Regions from separate parts of the Pseudomonas sp. NY15372 genome, predicted to be linked through region 2. Evidence: riboswitches for the same ligand, from Rfam matches in the RefSeq annotation. Region 2 holds a riboswitch; each other region holds the start of a gene.

Region 1 (3,267 bases), on a different contig from region 2:
CGCCCAACGATGCCAACGACAAGACCGGCGGCATCAACCGTCTGTTCACCCGCATCTACAAGATTCGCGAGCGCGGCAAGGCGATGAAGAAGCGCAACCGTACCCGCTACTACCTGGAGAAGTGGGCTGTCGTCGCGGCACTGGTACTGTTCTTCATCTACATCTGAGATCGCGGGGCCCTGGATCCAGCGCGATCGGCGTGGGAGTGGCGCCCCCCTGTAGGAGCGGGCTTGTCCCGCGATTGGGCCGGGCCGGATATCACCGTCGCCTGGCAAGGGCTTCGCGCGTGATCGCCGGGCAAGCCCGCACAGCACCGCAGCCCATCGGGCTGCGTAATCCCCCATCACGATCTTCGACTAGCCTGAAAGCTCCTGTTGCCAACCTCTTGAGGTGAACGCGATGAGCATGATGGACTGGGACGCCTACCGTAAGCAGTTGATGGCCGGCATCGGCGATCTCAAGCAATTGTCCCCCGACACCGTGGCCGGCTACATGGCAGCCAGCGGTGCCGGGGCCAAGACCAATCACCTGGATGCCAAAACCCGCGAACTGATCTCCCTGGCCGTGGCTGTGACCACCCGCTGCGATGGCTGCATCGCCGTGCACTCCCAGCAAGCGGTCAAGCAAGGCGCCACCCGTGAGGAAATCGCCGAGGCCCTCGGTGTGGCCGTGGCGATGAATGCGGGCGCCGCGCTGGTGTACTCGGCCCGCGTCATGGATGCGGTGGGCAAGGCCGGCAGTTGAGCGAACGACGCCGCCGCTCTTGCGCGACGGCGCCACGCCACCCAGACTTGGCGGTTCAGCCCGCAGGAGCCGCCATGATCCAGATCCGCCCCATGACCCCGGAAGACTTCGAGCGCTTCTGGCCGACCTTCCAGGCCATCGTCCAGGCCCGCCAGACCTACGCCTTCGACCCCGACCTCAGCTTCGAGCAAGCCCGCCACCTGTGGCTTTCGCTGCCGCTGCGCACCCTGGTGGCCGAAGCCGACGGCCAACTGCTGGGCTCGTACTACCTCAAGGCCAACGCAGCAGGCCCCGGCAGCCACGTGGGCAATTGTGGCTACATGGTCGCCGAAGCCGCCCGTGGCCGTGGCGTGGCGCGGCTGATGTGCGAACACTCACAGAAACTGGCACGCCAGGAAGGCTTCCTGGCCCTGCAGTTCAACTCGGTGGTGACCACTAACGAAGTGGCCGTGGCGCTGTGGCACAAGCTCGGTTTCGAGACCGTGGGCCGCCTGCCCAAAGCCTATCGCCATGCCGAGCTGGGGCTGGTGGACTGCCTGGTGATGTACAAGTGGCTGGCCGATGAACCGGTGGTGGAAAAGCCGCCGCTGTTGATCGGGCGCAAGAACATCGAGGCCCGCGTGTCGCGCCGTCGCGGTCGCTGAACCCTCCCCTTGCGCATTTGACTCCCGCGCCGAACGATGGTCAGATGCGCACCTGTTTCAGGTGTCCTGCGCCGCCGCGCGCAGGGTGAAACGGGAAGCCGGTGCGTCCTTTGCAGGACAAGTCCGGCGCTGCCCCCGCAACGGTAAGCGAGCGAACCCTTCGACACACCACTGTGCCTCGTGCATGGGAAGGTGAAGGCGTTCATGACCCTCGCAAGCCCGGAGACCGGCCTGGAGCTTCGTTGGCAAACCCGCGGTGGGCGGGCGCAGGCCGGTTTCGCGTGCGCCCCTGCGTGCGTGCTTGCTCGTCTATGCGTTGTTTCCACCGGGATCCATTCATTCCTGCAGCAGTGGAACGACATGTCCCGTACCTACACGCTTCACACCCTGGCGGCCTGCCTGGCCGTCTCCATGCCGGCATGGTCCGATGAGTTCGACAGCCAGGCCCTGACCTTGCCCTCGACCGCCATCACCGACACCCGCGACGCAGCGTCCGTCGACCTGGCCACCCCGACCCAGGCCGGCTCGCGCCTGGGCCTGAGCGCCCTGGAAACGCCGGCCAGCACCAGCAGCATCAGCGCCGAGCAGATCCAGCAGCGCAACAACCTCACCGTCCAGGATGCCGTGACCCGCTCACCGGGCATCACCTTCACCGGCAGCCCGGGCGATGGCGGCACCGGGCTCTCTGCCCGTGGCTTCGAAGGCCAGAGTTCGGTGATGACGCTGTTCGACGGCTCGCGCCTGTACAGCGGCGCCGGCACACTGACCTTTCCGGTCGACCCATGGATGATCGAGCGCATCGAGGTGATCCGCGGGCCGGCGTCGGTGCTCTATGGCGAAGGCGCCACCGGCGCCGTGGTCAACGCCATACCCAAGAAGCCCTTCGCCGGCGAGATCCGCAATCATCTGCGCCTGGGCTATGGTTCATGGGATCGCCAGCAGCTCGGCCTGGACAGCGGCGGTAGCCTCAGCGAACGCCTCAGCTACCGCATGACCCTGAACCAGCAAGCCGGCAATGGCTGGGTCGATCGTACCGACTCGCGCAGCCTGGCCCTGAGCGCCGCCCTGCGCTTCGACGCCACCGACGACCTGAGCTTCACCCTCGCCCACGAGCGTGGCGATGCCGAGCCCGCCAACTATTACGGCACCCCATTGATCGACGGCCATTACCGCAGCAGCCTGCGCAAGAAGAATTACAACATCCAGAACGACGTGCAGCGCTACCACGACGAGTGGACCCGCCTGAACACCGACTGGGCCATCAGCGACCGCATCACCGCCAGCAACCAGCTGTACTCCATCAAGAGCCGTCGGCATTGGCGCAACGCCGAGACCTACGCATGGAACGCCGATGCCGGCGACCTCGAGCGCGGCAGCTTCCTGCAGATCAAGCACAACCAGGAACAGCTCGGCGACCGCCAGAGCTTCACGTTCGACCACAGCCTGTTCGGCCTGGCCAGCAAGACCGTCGTCGGTGCCGAGTACAACAAGATCCGCTTCAACGTCGACAGCAACGCACCGTACGACGATGGCAGCCAGGACGTGTTGGACCCCTGGAACCCGGCGCCTGGCCGGTTCCACAGCTTATCGCCGACACGCCCGCAAACCTTGTCCACCACCCACACCTTCTCGCTGTTCGCCGAGAATCGCACGGCGCTGAGCGAGCGCCTGTCGCTGGTGACCGGGGTACGCCGCGACCAGAACCATATCGACCGCGACGATTTGGTCAACGACACCCGCAGCGACCGCAGCCTGCGCGGTGGCAACTGGCGTGCCGGCCTGGTGTTGGCGGTCACGCCGGATCTGTCCCTGTATGGGCAGTATTCGACCAGCGAAGACGGCGTGGGCGACCTGCTGACGCTGCGTCCGGAGCAACGCT
Region 2 (3,267 bases):
GGCCAAGCCTGCGGCATCGATCAGGTCGGCTTTGTTGAGCACCACCAGGTCGGCGCTGGCCAGCTGGTCGGCGAAAAGCTCGTGCAAGGGGGACTCATGGTCCAGGTTTGGGTCGAGCCTGCGCTGGGCATCCACCTGGTCGGGATAAGCCGCGAAGGTACCGGCGGCCACCGCCGGGCTGTCGACCACGGTGATCACCGCGTCGACGGTGCAGGCGTTGCGGATTTCCGGCCACTGGAAGGCTTGTACCAGTGGTTTGGGCAAGGCCAGGCCGCTGGTTTCGATGAGGATGTGGTCCAGGTCAGCGCGACGTGCCACCAGCTCGCGCATAACCGGGAAGAATTCTTCCTGCACGGTGCAGCACAGGCAGCCGTTGGCCAGTTCGTAGACACGGCCGCTGGCCTCCTCCTCGGTGCAACCGATGCTGCATTGCTTGAGAATTTCGCCATCGATACCCAGCTCGCCGAACTCGTTGACGATGACCGCGATGCGCCGGCCCTGGGCGTTGTCGAGCATGTGCCGGAGCAAGGTGGTCTTGCCCGAGCCGAGGAAGCCGGTGACGATGGTGACGGGGAGCTTGGCCAATGTTTTCATGTCGCGATGCCCTAGGCAGATGGCGCGGGCATGCAGGACGAAAGCCGCGGGCCTGCTGGCCGGGCTCGTTCGCCACCGGATCACCCCGCCCGGTTGAAAGTCGAAAACGTCGCGAGGCAGGTCTCCTGGCTTGCACCGTACCGGCCGGGGCCGGTGGAACGACGCCTTCCCGCGCCTGGACGCAGTGGCTGTGTCGATCCTGTTCAGTGCCTACAGTTGCGGGGGCAGCCGCGGCTTGGACCGCGTTCCCGTCTTAGCTGCGGCCAACGCCGCAGAACCTCGAAGCGGCAAGGCTACGCAGTGGTGGGTAGGCGGTCAACCATCAGCGCAGTATTCATGTGCCACCGACATCAGGACCGTCTCCCTCCATGCCCGCTCACGCCTCACCCGCCAATTGACGGGAAATCGGCCGCATGCTTTGCTTGCACCTTGCGTTCAGGTGCCCCTTCGGGGGTGAAACGGGAAACCGGTGCGTCGCAGGCCCCAAGGGGCCGGACAAGGCCGGTGCTGCCCCCGCAACGGTAAGCGAGTGCGCGTCTTGACCACTGTGCCGCGTCGTATGGCATGGGAAGGTGACGCGATCCAGGGAGCCTGCCTCCTCCTCGCCAGCCCGGAGACCGGCCTGACGTCGAATGAACACCCCGCGGTGGGCGGGTGCTGTCGTATGCCCTGGGCAAGCCTTGCCCAGGCGTGACGCCTGTGCCCGCCGCCCATAAAAAAGCAGAGGAACGCGTCATGTCCGTCACCAGTGCCAAACACAGCATCGCCACGCCTGTCAGCCTCAGCCAGCGCGTGATCCTCGCCATCGGAGCCAGCCTGCTGGGCTTGTGCCTGGTGTACTTCGCTGGCTTCTCGCACATCGAGGCCGTGCACAACGCCGCCCACGATACCCGCCACAGCGCCGCCTTCCCCTGCCACTGAGTACGCCTGCATGATCAAGCGCATTGCCCGTACCGCCGGCTTCAGCGGGCTGCTCGCCGCCCTGTTGCTTACCCTGTTGCAGAGTCTTTGGGTCACGCCGCTGATTCTCCAGGCGGAAACCTTTGAAAGCAGCGCCCCGAGCGCCGAGCACCACGCCCATGGGGATGGCACGGTCGCACATACCCATGACGCCGAAGCCTGGGCCCCGGAAGACGGCTGGCAACGCGTGCTGTCCACCACCGGCGGCAATCTGGTGGTGGCCGTCGGTTTCGCCTTGATACTTGCAGCGCTGTATAGCCTGCGCGAGCCAGGGCGGGTAGCCACCGGGGCACTGTGGGGCCTGGCCGGCTTTGCGGTGTTCTGCTTGGCGCCGACCCTCGGGCTACCCCCGGAACTGCCCGGCACTGTCGCGGCCGACCTAGGCCAACGCCAGGCCTGGTGGGCCGGTACGGCGGCTGCCACGGCCGCGGGCCTGGCGCTGGCGGTGTTTGCCCGGCATTGGCTGTTCAAGGTGCTCGGCGTGGCCTTGCTGACCGTTCCCCATCTGGTAGGAGCCCCTCAACCAACCGTTCACGAGAGCTTGGCCCCCGAAGCCCTGGAAGCCCAGTTCAAGCTTGCCTCCTGGTTGACCAATGCGGCCTTCTGGCTCGCCCTCGGCCTGCTCAGCGCCTGGCTCTATCGTCGCGCCAGCCAGGCCTGATGACGCGCGCTACCCTGTTGCCGGCGTTCTACGCCGGCTTTGGGTGCCGCAAAGGCTGCCCGGCTGACCTCCTCGAACAGCTCCTGCGCGACACACTGTCTGCCCATGGCCTGCAACTGGCCCAACTGCAAGGGATCGCCAGCATCGACCTGAAGGCCGGCGAAGCCGGGTTGCAGGAACTGGCCAGTCGCCTCGGGGTCACCCTGACGCTGTTTCCGTCTGCGCAATTGCACGCCTTCGAACCGTTGCTCAGCCACCGCTCACGCGCCGCGTTCAACCACAGTGGCTGCTGGGGGGTCGCCGAAAGCGCAGCATTGGCGCTGGCCGCACAGAGACAAGGGCCGCCCAGGCTGCTGGTGCCACGCCAGACGGGCGACCGCGCTACCGTTGCCTTGGCGTGCAGCCGATAATCACTATTCTCAATTGCCTTTCTGCAAGGATTTCCCATGACGGTCTTTTTCATCGGTGCCGGCCCCGGCGATCCGGAATTGATCACGATCAAGGGCCAGCGCCTGATCCGCCAATGCCCTGTGATCATCTATGCCGGCTCCCTGGTGCCTGCGGCCGTCCTGCAAGGCCATAGTGCTCATACGGTGATCAACAGCGCCGAGTTGAACCTCGACCAGATCGTCGCAGCCATGCGCAACGCGCATGATAAAGGCCAGGACGTAGCTCGCGTGCACAGTGGCGACCCGAGCTTGTACGGGGCTATCGGCGAGCAGATCCGCCACCTGCGCGAGCTGGGCATCGATTACCAGGTCATTCCGGGCGTCACGGCCGCTGCGGCCAGCGCAGCCCTGCTCGGCTGCGAGCTGACCTTACCGGAGCTGGCGCAGACAGTGATTCTCACCCGCTACGGGGACAGCTCGCCCATGCCCGCAGGCGAGCAATTGGCTGACCTCGCCCGGCACCGCAGTACGCTGGCGATCCACCTGGGCGTCAAGCACCTTGAACGCATCGTTGCCGAGCTGCTACCCCACTACGGCCCGGATTGCCCGATTGCCGTGGTACACCGCGCCACCTGGCCGGACCAGGACTGGGTGCGTGGCACC
Region 3 (3,267 bases), 140 kb from region 2:
CACCTGGGTCGTGTGTGGCAGATTTGAAGCCAGGCCCCTGGCCTCGATCTCTGCGCTGCAGATCGAACTTGGACCTCAGCGATGTAACTCAGCACGAACGGATCCTGCGAGCCTCGTTCCTTTTAGTAGCCAACCACGTTGGCTAACGTCCACCGCAGCGATCTCATCAGTACTGGATCGGAAAATTTCCAGTTGGCTGACTCGTACTGATACCGGCTGTTGGTGAACACATCGCGATACCGCTCGAATGAGTGTTCCTGGCTGTTCAGAGCCAGGCTCTCACGAATCGTTGGAGGCACCGCGTGAAACAGCGTCAGCAGATCGTGTGCGTCACGCTTTTGTTTGGGTGGAATCTTGCCGATCGACTGCAGGTGCTGGTGAGCCGTTTTAAGTGCTTCGACGTCGAGCTTGTAGGTTTCGCCGGACGTACCTTGGTGCTGATCCGGTACGGAAATAAAGCTTTTCAGCAAGATTTCCATACCGATCGCTGCATTGACCATGGCAACATGCGGGAGGTTTTGGGCGTCTAGAATCTCAGCGGCCTTGAGGTAATTATGGGCGCTTTCAAGCATCCAGCCTGGATAGTGAGTCATTGAATGGTAATCCTTAGCGATCACGCATGAGTTACCCCATAGCTCACCAGATGGGCTACCCTGCCCTTATGATATGAGCTTAAGGAATAACTAAACTAAATATTCATTTAGTTTAGTTATATTGTTTATATTTATGTTCTGTGTTCGATAAAGTGCTCCTCCTCATTGATGCATTCACACGCGCAAACTCGATAAATGCTTCAACGCACCCGGTACGCGGTCGCTGTCTAAAGACTCCGCCTAGCCCGGGGGCGCCCTACAGGTTGACTCCCCACCCCATAAATGCTCAGATGCGCCCCAGTTTCAGGTGTCCCCTGCCGCCGCGCCGGGGATTAAACGGGAAGCCGGTGCATCGCCTTGCGCGACCAGTCCGGCGCTGCCCCCGCAACGGTAAGCGAGCGATGCATTCGATACGCCACTGTGCCGCCAGCATGGGAAGGTGAATGCCTCACGACTCTCGCAAGCCCGGAGACCGGCCTGTCACCTCGTTTGGCAACTCCCGCGGTGGGCGGGCGCGGGCCGGTCTTGGGGCAGTAGCCTGCCCGCGATTCCCTTGCGCGCCGTCATCGTCGGGTTACATTCATTCCCGGTACGGTTGCTCGTCATGTCCGCCCCTACCCTGCGTCTCGAAGGTTTGCACTGGGCGCCATCCCATGGTGGCCGGAGGCTGCTCGACAACATCGATCTGGAGGTGCGCCCTGGTGAATGCGTCGGCTTGATCGGCCCCAATGGCAGCGGCAAGACCAGCCTGCTGCGCTGTGCCTATCGCTTCACTCGGCCCGATGCCGGGCGCGTGCTGCTCGAGAACGAGGACATCTGGCAGCGCCCAGCGCGTTGGGTGGCGCAACGCGTCGCAGTGATGCTCCAGGAATTTCCCGAAGATTTTGGCCTGAGTGTACGCGACGTGGTTGCCATGGGCCGCACGCCGCACCAGGGTTGGTTCGATGGCGACGATGACGACGCGCTGGTGGACGACAGCCTGCATCGCCTGGGGCTGCAGGGACGCGGCGATCATGGCTTCGCGCCGTTGTCTGGCGGCGAGAAGCAACGTGTGCTGCTGGCCCGTGCACTGGTCCAGCAACCGCGTCTGCTGATCCTTGACGAGCCCACCAACCACCTCGACCCCCGCTACCAGCTGGCTTTGCTGGAGCATCTGCGCGCCACCGGCCTGAGCCTGCTCGCCAGTTTCCATGACCTGAACCTGGCTGCGGCCTTCTGTGACCGCTTGTATGTCATCGAGGCTGGCCGCATCGTTGCCCACGGCCCCCCAGCCGACGTGCTGACCGAGCAGTGCCTGGCCGAGGTCTTTGGCGTACGGGCACTGGTCGACCGTCACCCCGTGGCTTTTCACCCACGCATCACCTGGATCAGCCCCGCATGAAGCGACACCTTGCCTGCCTGGCCCTGCTGGCCGCCCTGCCCTTCGCCGCCTGGGCCGGCGACTATCCCGTTACCGTGCGCAGTTGCGATCGCGACGTCACCTTCAGCCAGCCGCCCCAGCGGGCGGTGAGCCATGACAGTAACCTGACCGGCATGCTCCTGGCCCTAGGGTTGCGCGAGCGCATGGTTGGCTTCACCGGAATCAGTGGCTGGAAGACCCTGGACCCATCCTTGACCGGTGCTCTCGCCGGCCTGCCTGAATTGGCGCCGCGCTACCCGTCGGTGGAAACCCTGCTCGATGCGAACGTCGACTTTCTCTTCGCCGGCTGGGGCTACGGCATGTACGTAGGCGGCCCGGTCACGCCGCAGGCCCTGGCACCGTTCGGCATCCCGGTGTACGAGCTCAGCGAGTCCTGCTCGCGGGTGATGCCCCAGCGCCGCGCCAGCCTCGACGACCTGTACCGGGACCTGGACAACCTGGGGCGCATCTTCGATGTTCGCCAGCAGGCCCAGGCGCTGATCGATACCCTGCGCCAGCGCGTGGCCCGCGTGCAGGCACATGTCGCCGATGTACACCAGGCTCCCCGCGTATTCCTCTATGACAGCGGCGAAGACCGCCCCACCACCTCTGGCCGTCTCGGCATGCCCCAGGCGCTGATCGAGGCGGCTGGCGGTGACAATGTGATGGCCGACGTCGCTGCCAGCTGGACCGAAGTGAACTGGGAGAGCGTGGTAGAGCGCGACCCGCAGGTGATCGTCATCGTCGACTACGGCCCGACCTCCTGGCAACAGAAGCGCGACTTCCTGCTCGCGCAGCCGGCCCTGGGCGAGGTAACGGCCATCCGCGATCGACGCTTCGTGGTGCTTTCCTACCTCCAGGTCACCCCATCGGTGGACAATGCCGGAGCCATCGAGCTGTTGGCAGCGGCGCTGCATCCCCGCCTGTTCGCAGGCACGCCGCAGTGATGCCCGTGCGTGATCGCAGTGCCTACCGGCTGCTGCTCGCCGGGCTGCTGGTGGCTGTGCTGTGCTCGTGCGTGTTGTCCCTGGGGTTTGGGGCTGCCAAGGTGCCACTGACCGACGTGCTGGGCATCGTGATGCAACAGGCCGGCCTGGGCGACACAGGGAGCTGGAGCCGCGGCCAGGCGCAGATCGTCTGGCAGATCCGCGCCCCACGGGTGCTGCTCGGAGCGCTGGTGGGCGCAGGCCTGGCCCTGGTCGGGGGCGCCCTGCAGGCCGTCACACGCAATCCGCTGGCAGACCCGCACCTGCTCGGGGTCAGCTCCGGTGCGGT

The links. A riboswitch is a leader RNA that binds a small molecule or an ion and turns the genes downstream of it on or off. The one in region 2 is predicted to bind cobalamin.
Region 1: it holds a riboswitch for cobalamin, as region 2 does, so the genes downstream of both, ACNFG0_RS13675 (TonB-dependent receptor) here and ACNFG0_RS05660 (CbtB domain-containing protein) in region 2, are expected to answer to the same signal.
Region 3: it holds a riboswitch for cobalamin, as region 2 does, so the genes downstream of both, ACNFG0_RS06290 (ABC transporter ATP-binding protein) here and ACNFG0_RS05660 (CbtB domain-containing protein) in region 2, are expected to answer to the same signal.

Annotation. Positions count from the first base shown of each region.
Region 1 is NZ_JBLUPY010000016.1:41,757-45,023, forward strand. Features, by position in the region: gene lpxO (lipid A hydroxylase LpxO) at 1-167, shown strand, start outside; gene ACNFG0_RS13665 (carboxymuconolactone decarboxylase family protein) at 400-744, shown strand; gene ACNFG0_RS13670 (GNAT family N-acetyltransferase) at 819-1,388, shown strand; cobalamin riboswitch at 1,431-1,638, shown strand; gene ACNFG0_RS13675 (TonB-dependent receptor) at 1,749-3,267, shown strand, end outside.
Region 2 is NZ_JBLUPY010000005.1:15,958-19,224, reverse strand. Features, by position in the region: gene cobW (cobalamin biosynthesis protein CobW) at 1-594, opposite strand, end outside; cobalamin riboswitch at 692-891, opposite strand; cobalamin riboswitch at 1,015-1,235, shown strand; gene ACNFG0_RS05660 (CbtB domain-containing protein) at 1,330-1,515, shown strand; gene ACNFG0_RS05655 (CbtA family protein) at 1,526-2,215, shown strand; gene ACNFG0_RS05650 (cobalamin biosynthesis protein) at 2,233-2,625, shown strand; gene cobM (precorrin-4 C(11)-methyltransferase) at 2,662-3,267, shown strand, end outside.
Region 3 is NZ_JBLUPY010000005.1:157,730-160,996, forward strand. Features, by position in the region: gene ACNFG0_RS06285 (hypothetical protein) at 123-593, opposite strand; cobalamin riboswitch at 882-1,089, shown strand; gene ACNFG0_RS06290 (ABC transporter ATP-binding protein) at 1,198-1,974, shown strand; gene ACNFG0_RS06295 (ABC transporter substrate-binding protein) at 1,971-2,939, shown strand; gene ACNFG0_RS06300 (FecCD family ABC transporter permease) at 2,939-3,267, shown strand, end outside.